2 regions of the Exiguobacterium sp. RM11 genome follow, and region 1 is predicted to be linked to the other one. Evidence: a T-box and tRNA genes for the amino acid it is inferred to sense, from the RefSeq annotation. Region 1 holds a T-box; the other holds one or more tRNA genes.
What was found. A T-box is a leader RNA that pairs with one kind of tRNA and senses whether it is charged. The one in region 1 lies ahead of ileS (isoleucine--tRNA ligase), so its partner is inferred to be a tRNA-Ile.
Positions count from the first base shown of each region.

Region 2: it has a tRNA-Ile gene. The T-box ahead of ileS (isoleucine--tRNA ligase) is inferred to sense a tRNA for this amino acid. The anticodon was not compared.

Region 1 is NZ_CM187558.1:1,747,775-1,754,353, forward strand. It holds gene AC5LIL_RS09125 (RluA family pseudouridine synthase) at 1-819, opposite strand, end outside; gene lspA (signal peptidase II) at 819-1,292, opposite strand; gene ileS (isoleucine--tRNA ligase) at 1,350-4,076, opposite strand; T-box leader at 4,130-4,349, opposite strand; gene AC5LIL_RS09140 (DivIVA domain-containing protein) at 4,353-4,901, opposite strand; gene AC5LIL_RS09145 (YlmH family RNA-binding protein) at 4,921-5,691, opposite strand; gene AC5LIL_RS09150 (YggT family protein) at 5,695-5,964, opposite strand; gene AC5LIL_RS09155 (cell division protein SepF) at 5,969-6,439, opposite strand; gene AC5LIL_RS09160 (YggS family pyridoxal phosphate-dependent enzyme) at 6,463-6,579, opposite strand, start outside.
Region 2 is NZ_CM187558.1:1,114,983-1,121,561, forward strand. It holds gene AC5LIL_RS05790 (methyl-accepting chemotaxis protein) at 1-1,231, shown strand, start outside; gene AC5LIL_RS05795 (hypothetical protein) at 1,249-1,707, opposite strand; gene AC5LIL_RS05800 (Na/Pi cotransporter family protein) at 1,888-3,531, shown strand; tRNA gene AC5LIL_RS05805 (tRNA-Met) at 3,639-3,712, shown strand; tRNA gene AC5LIL_RS05810 (tRNA-Ile) at 3,720-3,793, shown strand; gene AC5LIL_RS05815 (alpha-amylase) at 3,906-5,378, shown strand; gene AC5LIL_RS05820 (superoxide dismutase) at 5,463-6,071, shown strand; gene AC5LIL_RS05825 (peptidoglycan D,D-transpeptidase FtsI family protein) at 6,228-6,579, shown strand, end outside.

The DNA.
Region 1 (6,579 bases):
TGGATGATGGAAACCGAGCGTCGCCGCATGTAGGGCTTGACCGCCTAATTCAATTGTCCGACGTGGTCCATATTTCGGGTCGCCTGCGAGCGGATGCCCGATATAGCGCATGTGCACACGGATTTGGTGTGTACGACCTGTCTCGAGTTTACACTCGACGAGCGTGAAGTCTTTGTAGCGCTCGAGCAGGCGGAAATGCGTCACCGCTTCTTTCGCGTTCTTGTCCGTCACGGTCATACGCTGACGATCATTCGTATCGCGACCAATCGGTGCCTCGATCGTCCCGAGTTCGTGAACGAGTTCGCCGTGAACGAGCGCAATATATTCACGTTTAATCGTCTTGTCTTTCAATTGACTCGCAAGTGATTCATGAGCCAAGTCATTTTTAGCGACCATAAGGAGACCTGTCGTATCTTTGTCGATTCGATGCACGATTCCAGGGCGCTTGACGCCATTGATGCCTGAAAGGTCATCACAATGTCCGAGAAGTGCATTGACGAGCGTTCCAGACGTGTGCCCGGCAGCAGGGTGAACGACCATCCCACGTGCTTTATTGACGACAATCATATCTTCATCTTCGAATACGATTTCAAGCGGAATCTGTTCAGGTAACACTTCGAGTTCCACCGCTTCCGGGACGTTCACTTCGATTTCATCGCCCACTTGGAGCTTATAGTTTGGTTTAACGGCACTACCATTGACGAGAAGTGCCCCTGTCTTAATCCATTCTTGTACTTGTGAGCGTGACCATTCTCCACGGTCGCTCACCCACTTGTCGATCCTTGCCTTTTCATCGGCGACAAAAGTATAGGATTCCATTACGATTGTCCCCTTTCTTTGTGTAATTTTTCTTCAAATAAAATCCCGATGACCATCAAGATGACACCAAACGTGAGTGCCATATCGGCCACGTTAAAAATCGGGAAGTTATAGCCAAACGGATACGTATCAACAAAATCGACGACTTCACCGCGGAACAGTCGATCGATAAAGTTACCGATCGCACCGGCCAGGAGCAGTCCAACACTGTATCCGAGAAGCTGATACCCGTTCACTTCTTTATGCAGGAAGTAAACAAGACCCGCAACGACGAGAATCGTGATGACGAAGAAGAACGCCATCTGTCCTTCTAACATCCCCCAAGCCGCTCCTTTATTGCGATAAGAGGTCCAGTATAACAAGTTCGGGATGACTTCAATCGATTGACCGATTGTCATCGTCTGAACGACCACCCATTTTGTGAGTTGATCGAGCAGAATCAAGATGACGGCCAATCCGTAATATCGTTTCATATGCGTCTCCTTTCAAGCCGTTAAGAAACCGGAGTGGGGACGCCACTCCGGTTCGTCTTAACCGATTACTGATGCACAGCGTGGGCAAAGCTCAGGATGCTCTTCGTTTTGTCCAAGCTCTGTCGAGTATGTCCAACAACGTGCACAAGCGGCACCATCTGCTTTCTTGACTGTGATTTTCGTCGTCGCATAATCGACGTCTGCCGTCTCAGCCCATTCTACTTGTGATACTTGAAGCAACTGACTGACGTTATCGATTGTTTCCAATAACGCCGCAGTCTCTGCTTTCGGTGCGAGAATCAATTTTGCCTCGAGTGGTTTCCCAATCAATTTCTCGCCACGTGCGATTTCGATCGCTTTGAGGACATCGTCACGGAAGACGAGGAATTTCGACCATTTCTCAAGCAACGCTTGCTCGTCAGCAGTCAATGCATCCACTTCTTCTAGATCCGTCAAGAAGATGCTTGCTTCCGACTTCCCAGGAACCTCTTTCCACGCCTCATCGGCAGTGTGTGGAAGGACTGGAGCCAAGAGCTTCGTCAAAAGGACGACCGCATCGTACATGACCGTCTGAACGGCACGACGGCGGAGATCGTCTTCACGCTCGATATAAAGGATATCTTTTGTAAAGTCGAGATAGAACGATGACAACTCGTTAACGCAGAAGTTATGAACGAGATGATACACCGCCATGAAGTCAAACGTGTCATACGTTTTGACCACTTTTGCTTGGAGTTGTTTCAGTTTCGTTGCCATGAAGCGATCTGCCTCTGGCATGTCGTTGAATGCGACACGCATCGACGGATCAAATCCGTTCAAGTTTCCAAGAAGGAAACGAATCGTGTTACGCATCTTACGGTATACTTCTGACACTTGTTTAAAGTTGTCGTGTGAAGCGCGAACATCAGACTGATAGTCGACCGACGCGACCCAAAGACGAACGATTTCAGCACCATATTGCTTCACGAGGTCGTTTGGCGCAATCGTGTTACCGAGTGATTTCGACATCTTACGTCCATCCCCGTCAAGAACGAAACCGTGGCTCAAGACGTTTCGGTATGGCGCTTTGCCCGTCGTCGCAACAGCTGTTGAGAGTGACGAGTTGAACCAACCGCGGTATTGGTCAGATCCTTCAAGATAAAGGTCAGCCGGGCGACGTAGGTTTTCACGTTCCTCTAATACACCAGCGTGTGAAGAACCTGAATCGAACCAGACGTCCATGATGTCGAGTTCTTTACGGAATTCGCCGTTCGGGCTGTTCGGATGCGTGAATCCTTCAGGAAGTAGGTCTTTTGCTTCACGCTCATACCAGACGTTCGAGCCGTGCTCACGGAATAAGTTTGCGACGTGGTCGATCGTCTCGTTCGTGATGATTTCCGTTCCATCCTCTGCATAGAAGATTGGGATTGGCACGCCCCATGCACGTTGACGACTGATGACCCAATCTCCACGGTCACGGACCATGTTGTAAAGACGTGTCATTCCCCATTCCGGAACCCAATTCACTTCTTCGATTTCACGGAGCATGTCTTCACGGAAATCTTTGATGGAAGCGAACCATTGCGGTGTCGCACGGAAGATGACCGGTTTTTTCGTACGCCAGTCATGCGGGTACGAGTGTTTGATGAACTTCAAGTTGAGCAAGTAGCCGTTCTCTTCAAGTTTCATCCCGATTTGTTTGTTCGCATCTTCATAGAACAATCCTTCGAAACCAGGCGCTTCTGCCGTCATGTAACCACGGTCATCGACCGGGCAAAGGACATCCAAGCCGTAAGCCTGTCCGACACGATAGTCATCTTCCCCGTGCCCTGGTGCTGTATGGACGAGTCCAGTCGCATCCGCTGTGACGTGGTCGCCGAGCATGACGAGTGATGTGCGGTCATACAACGGATGTTGAGCCGTCATATATTCAAAGTCGCGACCGTTCCATGAACCGCTCACAGTGTAATCAGTCCAGCCGAGCGCAGTCGTCACTTCTTCAACGAGCGTCTCTGCGACGATATAGCCTTTTCCTTCGTGTTCGATGCGCGTGTACGTCAATTCATCACTCACTGCGATTCCGAGGTTCGCCGGGATTGTCCAAGGCGTCGTCGTCCAGATGACGAAATGATCGTCAGACGTCAATGTGTCTTTTCCGTCTACGACGCGGAATGCCACGTAGATGGCTGGTGATTTTTTATCGTAATATTCAATTTCCGCTTCTGCGAGTGCAGACTCCGAAGACGGCGACCAGTAGACTGGTTTCTTCCCTTTGTAGATGTATCCTTTTTCAGCCATCGTTCCGAACAAGCGGATTTGTGCCGCCTCATATTCCGGAAGGAGCGTGATATATGGATTTTCAAAGTCTGCAAGAAGACCGAGACGTTTGAACTGTTCACGTTGTGAGTTCACTTGTTCCATCGCATATTCTGCACACTTTTCACGGAATTCAGCGACCGTCATTTCTTTACGGTTGACGCCAGCTTTTTGAAGGGCGTTCTCGATTGGAAGACCGTGCGTATCCCAACCTGGAATCATTGGAGACTGGTATCCGTTCATCCCTTTGAAACGGACGATGATGTCTTTTAAGACTTTGTTCATCGCATGTCCCATGTGGATGTCGCCGTTCGCATATGGAGGACCATCATGTAAGATGTATTGTGGTTTCCCTGCATTTTTTTCTTGCACCTTGTTGTAAAGGTCCATGTCTTCCCATTCTGTTTGCATCGCTGGTTCGCGTTTTGGTAAATTCCCACGCATTGCGAATTCTGTGTTTGGCATTAATAGCGTGTCTTTGTAGTTCATCGAAACTCCTCCATCAACATTTTTTAGAAAACAAAAAAAACCAACCCATCCCTGATAGGGACGAGTTGGTTGACTCGCGGTACCACCCTACTAGTCTCACGTTCGTGAGACCGCTCTCGGTAACCGATAACGAGGTCAGGCGGTCACGCTTACTATAGTTCAGCGTGACGACTCATAGGGGATACCGATTCAAGTCTTTCTCTTAGGCTCTCACCGTCCCTAAGTCGCTTCGTAGGTATGACTCGATCGACGCGTCCTACTCAACGTGTTGATCATTTATCCATGTTGTTCTTCATTCTGTGTGACTTCGTGGTCATTATACGCAAGTTCTGATCTATCGTCAAGAACCGTCTGCACAGGCGGCTCCCCGACAATCGTCTCCCACTCGGTGCTGTTTAAGAGCTCCATTTGGGCGTCGACGAGGACACGGAAACGTGTTCGATACAACTCGACTTTTTTGAGCATTTGAACGACTTCACGTTCTGCAAGTTGCTCTTTACGTGCCGCTTCTTCTTCACGAGCGTACGCTTCACGCTCCGCTTGTTTCAAGATGAGGCTCGCTTCTTTTTGCGCGTTGTTCTTCACTTCTTCCGCTGCTTCCTGCGCGACGATGATTGACTTGTTCAATGTATCTTCCATCGAGGAGAAGTAGTCAATGCGAGCTTGCATATCGTTGACAAGTTCTTCATACCGTCGATTCTCACGAATCAATAGTTCAAACTCTTTAATGATTTGATCTAAAAATTCATTGACCTCATCGATGTCGTACCCACGAAAACGGGAAGAGAATTCTTTATTATGAATATCAATCGGTGTCAACGCCATTCGACTTTCCTCCTAAAATTTAACGTATGGTCCCATACTGGATTTTAATCTTTTCACGTTTGGTCGAACCAAGGATCTCCATCATCTTAATACGACCGTATCCACGGACGGATAAAAGATCATCTGGTTCAAGCAAGAAGCTCGGATCTTCAATGACTTTATGATTCACTTTACAGTCACCGTGTTTCACGAGCGCCTGAGCTTTCTGACGAGATATGTTGAGTACCTCGCTCACAACCGTATCAAATCGCAACGAAGAGACGATGCCGAACCCTTCGACCCACTCTGTTTTCGGAACGACGAGTATGTCATCCTTCGCAACAGAAGAAATGCGAACTCTTGCTTTTCCGACACGTTCCAAGTTCATTTCGATGAACCCGACCGCTTCGCGGGTCGTAGCAAACTGGACGATTTCCTCTTCCAGGACGACGTCCCCAAACTTTTGACGCTTTAATCCAGCATTCAGTAAAGTTCCAGTCACTTGTCGATGTGTCAGGTCAACAAATTTTGTCGGATATTCAATACGACGAATCTCAATTTCAAAATCATCGGTATTCAGCTCATAATACTCTGGCGCCAAAATCAGCCGACGTCGTTCAGCTCCTTCAAACCCGCCATCGTCGTGAATGACGAGCTGTTTACCGACAAGCTGTTTGACGATTTGCTGTTCGCGAGGGTCTAAAAAGTCCGTCAACTTCAATACATAGCTGTTCTCGACTTGTTGTACCCAATCCAACACTTGTTCAACGAACGCCCGTTCACTTGGTCGGTAGTGATCATAAACGCTCATACATCACCCGAAAATGGCAGCGATACCGGCTTGTGCCATCCGAAGCACGAACAATGCGACGATTGGAGAGATATCGAGCATGCCACCGATTGGTGGGATAATCCGTCGGAACGGTGCTAAAAATGGTTCACATAAAAACGATAAAATTTGTCCGAACATGGATTCACGTGCGTTCGGGAACCATGATAATAAGATATAGCCAATCAGGACCCAACTATAAATACCAAGCAAAGTACTTAACGTATTGCCTAAGGCAGGGATTACGTTTTCCATTCAGTTACCACCCTTTACTGTGAAGTTCATCCTCCGAAATCAAGTTTGAGATTGAACCAGTCAATTCGACATTGTTCGGAGTACACAGAATCGTGTTATGTCCAATCGAAGTCATCGATCCTTCTAGCGCATATACGACACCAGAAAGGAAGTTGACGACTTGACGTGATTGCTCTTTTGACATGCGCTGAAGATTGACGATGACAGCACGGTTTTCTTTCAATTGATCGCTGATATCTTGCGCTTCAGCGAATACACGTGGTTCAGCCAATACGACTTTCGAGCGTTCTTTCTTCTTCGTATTCAATGCCACGAGATTGTTTGCTGATTTTGGGCGATCCTCTTGTCTCACGACCGTTGTTTCAGTTGAAGAAGTTGCTGATGTGTTTGCGACGGCAAACTCTTCTTCTTCGTATGTGCTGTTCGGATCTTCCTCGAGTCCAAAGAAATCTTTCATTTTGTTTTTGATTGACATAACGGATTCCTCCTTAAGATATATTATTGCACAAGTACGGTACCAATACGAACAAACGATGCGCCTTCTTCAATCGCGATTGGATAATCGTTTGACATCCCCATCGATAGCTCCGTGCAAGGGGCGTGTTCAAACCCTTT
Region 2 (6,579 bases), 630 kb from region 1:
TATCTCCATTCCTGAGTTGAAAGCGGATTATGTTCTCGTCGTAACGAAAGAATCGACACTTGGTCCGATGAATGAGCTACGACGATTGATCATTTATATCTTATTGATTTCGATGATCGGGATGGCAATCCTATTTACACGATTGATTCAGCGCGAAGTCAGACCGTTGAGTATACTTGCCAATTCATTGCGTCATGCCGTAGAATCGCGCCGATTCGATGATGTGTCGCTCGGAGCAAAATCAAAGGAGATTCATATTCTCGAAACTGAGTTCAATATATTCATTCATTTATGGAATCAATCTATGGAAATGATGGGGAAGACGGCAAATGCCTTCCATCAAAGTCTTCCTGTCTTTAAACGGGAATTGATGAATAGTCATCATCAAGTGGAACAGTTCCAAGAAGTCGCAACCACTGTAGAACATACGAGTGATTCGTATCAGATGGTAACGAGCGACTCTACATCAAAAATGAAGGAAGTGACCAAACAAATCGAAATGCTTGGACGTCAAATGGACAGTGTCGATGAGCGAGGGAATCGCTTGAAATCCATTTTACATGATGAACTTGAAACATTTTCTTCTGTCAAAAACGCAAGTGAGTATGTTGAACACCAAGTGGGGAATATTCAGCAAAAACTAATCGAAAGCGAAGCCAACTCGTCAAAAGCCGATGAAGCGCTGAAGAGTATCCTCTCGGTTTCGGCAGCCACAAAGATGCTATCGCTAAACGCATCAATCGAAGCGGCAAGAGCGGGCGAGCATGGGAAAGGATTTGCTGTTGTTGCCAGTGAGGTGGGGAACTTAGCGAAAATGACAAATGAAGCGACACTTCTCGCGGTACATGCAATCGAAGCGCTGAACGAGGAGCGAAAGGACTTATTAGGGGAAGTCAATGACTTTATCAATCAAGTACATGGATTAAAAGATGCTGTTTCACGAGTAGAGAGTGGAATTGGAACGATCGATCACGAAATCAAAGTGCAGTTAGGTGAGTTTCAAACCATTACAGATCATACCTCACACACAGGTAGACAGCTTTTACACTTAATCGAATCAAATGAGCAACTACGAGAAATCAGTTCGTTACTTGAACAAAAATTAGGAGAGCTGAGCGAGGGAGTCAATCGGTGGTCACACGTTCAATCTGCCTTACGATCTGCAGGCGCAGATTTAGAAGGCCAAAGCGAGGCGTTAAATCGAACGCTTGAGGATCTTTCACCAAAATAAAAAACAACGACGAGCGTTCACGAAGACGCTCGTCGTTGTTTTTTTTGAGGTACTTTTGTTAATGGATAGGTGATATATCCAAGTCCAATCACAAAGCCAATCGATATCAATGAAGGGTTCATGTGATACAAAATCACTAATAAAATCGTTGGAACGAGTGTCATCGACACTGCGTATGGCCAAGCTTGGCGGTAAGCCCACATGTTTTTAGAATAGACTCTTGTAAATAATTGAACATATAAAGCCATGAAGGCGACCCAAATTAAATAGGAAAAGAAGATGGCGAACCCGTGTAAGAAGAGCCACATCGGAATGAAAAAGTCAGGGCGGATCACAATAAAGTCCAAGATGGTAATGAGTAGCGTCAATACAAAAGTGGCTCCCATATAGGCGTGAAGCGGAGCGAGGCGGAGGCGAAGGGCTCGTTTTGATGGCACTACGCTCGTTCGAATAAACGTGAAAATGGTAGACAACATGCTAAAAACTCCAATCTGTTATATTACAACATCCGTAAAAACGATAAAATTAGTACAGTGTTTTAATAAAACTTTTACATAAAACGTGTTTACATGAAGATGCCGATGAAGGCATAATGAGTAGGGCATTAAAAACCAAGCAAATCCAACCAATTCTTAATTAAAAGGAGTACAAAAATCGTGGAATACAATTTGCAAGAAATGTTATTCATGTTTTTTGGAGGTCTAGGGATCTTCCTCTTCGGGATCAAATCGATGGGAGACGGACTCCAAAAGTCTGCAGGGAATCGCCTGCGCGACATCCTTGATAAGTATACAACGAATCCATTCCTCGGTGTACTCGCCGGGATTATCGTTACTGTATTGATTCAATCATCTTCAGGTACAACCGTCATTACGGTCGGACTTGTTAGCGCCGGGTTCATGACACTCCGTCAAGCAATCGGGGTCATCATGGGGGCGAACATCGGGACGACGGTGACGGCGTTCATCATCGGATTCGATGTTGGTGCATATGCGCTTCCAATCATTGCAATCGGTGCAGTATTGTTGTTCTTCTTTAAAAAAGAAAAATTACAACACCTCGGTCAAATCTTCTTTGGCTTCGGGATGTTGTTCTATGGACTTGAATTGATGGGAAGTGGGATGAAACCACTTCGTTCAAGCGAATATTTCATCGACTTGACGCAATCAATGAGTGACAACCCGTTCCTTGGTGTCATCGTCGGTACTGTATTTACAGTCATCGTCCAGTCATCTTCTGCAACAATCGGAATTTTGCAAGAACTCTATGCAGGTGGTTCAATCGACTTGGATGCCGCTCTTCCCGTATTGTTTGGTGACAACATCGGTACGACAATCACTGCCATTTTGGCATCGATCGGTGCATCAGTTGCCGCACGTCGCGCAGCTGCAGCACACGTTATCTTTAACTTAATCGGAACGACGATCTTCATGATTTTGTTGATTCCGTTCACAAACTATATTTATTGGATTACAGACTTCTTGGCAATCGAAGACAAGATGCAAATTGCATTTGCTCACGGTACGTTTAACGTCGTCAACACATTGATCCAGTTCTGGTTCATCGGAACGATTGCTTGGATTGTGACGAAATTGGTCCCAGGTGAAGACTCAATCGTCGATACGAAAGCACAACATTTAGACCCGATCTTCATTCAACAGTCACCTTCGATTGCAGTCGAGCAAGCGAAATACGAAGTCATCCGCATGGGAGATTTCGCAAAACTTGGTCTCGACGAAGCGCGTAACTATTTGACAACAGGAGATAAGAAACACTCTGAAAAGTCTGCGCATATCGAAGAAGCGTTAAACTCGTTGAACGCGAAAATCACAGATTACCTCGTTAAATTGGCTGCGGTTGATTTGACTGAGCAAGAATCACAAGAGCACAAGACGCTCATGCATGCAATCAACGATATCGAACGAATCGGTGACCACGTTGAAAACATCATTGAGTTGATTGATTATAAGACTGCTACAAAAGTGACACTTTCAGCAGATGCTCAAAAAGAATTGACTGAAATGTACGACCTCACACGCGAAACGTTAGAGAAATCACTTCAGACGTTAGCAAGTGGTGACATGGTCGAAGCACGTAAAGTCATCGAAATGGAAGCGAAACTCGATATGCTCGAGCGACAATTCCGTAAAAACCACGTTGTTCGTTTGAACACGGGTGCTTGTGATGGACAAGCAGGTATGTTCTTCGTCGACATGCTCTCAAACCTTGAGCGCATCGGTGACCATGCCATGAACATCACGGAAATCACACTCGAAGATGCGAACGAAGTGATGGTATAAAGATGAGGCACTCCAACTACGTATTGGAGTGCTTTTCTTTTCAATGGAAAGGAATTTCCCTTGACAGTATGGAGCATATTCAGTATATTATTACTGTATAACAACATGGCGGTGTAGCTCAGCTGGCTAGAGCGTACGGTTCATACCCGTGAGGTCGTGGGTTCGACTCCCTCCGCCGCTACTTATAAGGACCCTTAGCTCAGCTGGTTAGAGCAGACGGCTCATAACCGTCCGGTCGTAGGTTCAAGTCCTACAGGGTCCATTTGAAACAACTTTCATTTTGTGAAAGTTGTTTTTTGTTTTCAATCTAAAATTCGTGGGTAAATACTCGTTAGCATTTTGTTTTTTGAAAAATATGAAATGAGGCGGACAAAATGGAACGAAATCATACCATGATGCAGTTTTTTGAATGGCATGTCGAAGCGGATCAAAAACATTGGAAGCGGTTAAAAGAGAGAGCGGAAGATTTAAATAAAGCTGGGATTACGGCGCTTTGGTTACCGCCTGTCACGAAAGGGCAAAGCGATCAAGATACCGGATACGGAATCTATGACTTATATGACTTAGGTGAGTTCGATCAAAAAGGATCGATTGCCACGAAATACGGAACAAAAAAAGAGCTTCTTGAAGCGACAACCTATTGTCAGCAAGAGCTAGGGATGCAAATTTATATGGACGTCGTCATGAACCATAAAGCAGGCGCGGATGCCACCGAGAAGTTTGACGTGCTCGAAGTGGATCAAAATGATCGCACGAAAGTGCTGTCTGACGAGCCTTTTGAAATCGAAGGATGGACGAAGTTTGATTATGAAGCTCGTGATGGGAAGTATTCTACATTTAAATGGGACTTCACACATTTTAACGGCACCGACTATGATGCAGCGACAGACCGTTCTGGCATCTTCTTTATCGTTGGAGAGAATAAAAGATGGAACGACAATGTCGATGACGAATTCGGTGTCTATGACTATTTGATGTTCGCAAACATCGATTATCATCATCCTGAAGTTCGGGAAGAAGTGTTGAGCTGGGGTAAATGGTTCATTGAGGAAACGAAATGTGACGGATTCCGATTGGATGCAATCAAACACATCAACTATGACTTCGTGAAAGAGTTCAGTCAAACGATGCGTGAAGAGAAAGGCGATCAATTCTATTTCGTCGGAGAGTTCTGGAAGTCTGATCTTGACGCATGCCGTGAATTTCTTGATAACATCGATTACCATGTCGATCTATTCGATGTTCCGCTCCACTATAAATTACATCAGGCGTCAGAGGAAGGGGCCGCATTCGATATGCGCACCATTTTTGATGATACGCTCGTCCAGTCACACCCACTTCATTCAGTGACGTTTGTAGACAATCACGATTCACAACCTGAAGAGGCACTCGAGTCATGGGTAAAAGATTGGTTCAAGCAAATCGCATACGGTCTCGTTTTGCTACGTAAAGATGGCTATCCATGTGTCTTCTATGGGGATTACTACGGCATCGACGGCCCTCACCCGACTGATGGGATGAAACTTGCCATTGATACACTTCTTTATGCCCGTCGGGAAAAAGCTTACGGGGAACAGGATGATTACTTCGATGATGCAAACGTCATCGGCTGGGTACGCAAAGGTGTAGAGGAGATCGAGCGTTCAGGATGTGCCGTTCTCATCTCAACTTCGGACGAGGCTGAAAAGCGAATGTTCGTCGGGGAAGAGCGAGCTGGCGAAACATGGGTCGACTTGACGAATACTCGAGAAGATAAAATTGAGATTGATGAGGAAGGATTTGGGGTATTTAAAGTGGCGGCGGGATCTATTTCGGTCTGGGCGTTACCAGAAGAAGATGTAGAGTGAGGCATTACAATTGAGTCGACCGTCACAAATCTGTTACATTTATAACGAACGTTGTTCAAAACACTTTTAAGGGGGATTTTAGTAATGGCTAAATTTGAATTACCACAACTTGATTACGCATATGATGCACTCGAACCACACATTGACGCACGCACGATGGAAATCCACCACACGAAACACCACAACACTTACGTCACAAACGTAAACAATGCACTCGAAGGAAAAGACGTGGAGTACTCTTCACTAGAAGACTTGCTTCAAAAAATCGATTCGCTTCCTGCTGACATTCAAACTGCTGTCCGTAACAATGGTGGCGGTCACTGGAACCACTCGTTCTTCTGGAAACTCTTGAAGAAAAACGAGAACGGGACACCTTCTGGCGATCTCGCTGCTGCAATCGACGAGTCATTCGGTAGCTTTGATGCATTCAAAGACGAGTTCACAAAAGCTGCAACTACTCGTTTCGGTTCAGGATGGGCATGGCTCGTCGTGAAGAACGGCAAACTTGAAGTGACGTCTACACCAAACCAAGATTCACCGATCATGGAAGGTGTTACGCCAATCCTCGGACTTGACGTTTGGGAGCACGCTTACTACTTGAACTACCAAAACCGTCGTCCTGACTATATCAATGCATTCTTCCACGTCATCGACTGGGATTATGTTGCGAAATTGTACGCTGACGCAAAATAAGTCGTTTGTCCCGAGATTCTTCATAGAGTCTCGGGTTTTTTTGTGTCTTTCATTAATTTGTAAACAAATTATGATATAGTGAAAAACGGACAAAATAGTAGATGACCGTGTACGCTATACTATAGAAGGAATCGATTGTGGAAGGAGATAACGGACTTGGCAAAAAATCGTGTAAAAGTGCCGAAGAAACGGCGAAACCACTTACCGTTACGTTTAAATTTGTTATTTTTCATCGTCTTCGTTCTATTTGCAACGCTAATCTTTCGATTAGGCGTCGTTCAAATTGTGAATGGGGAATTGATTGCACGTGAAGTTCAAAAAACTGAGTCGAGTAAGATTAAATACGAGGTACCACGAGGGAAGATTTATGACCGTAACGGTCAAGTGCTTGCGGATACGATTTCAAACTACTCGATCATGTACCGTCGTTCGCAAGTGACGAAAGCGGATGAACGCTTAGATGTCGCCAAAAAGTTGTCGGAAATCGTCGATATTCCGAAAGAAGATC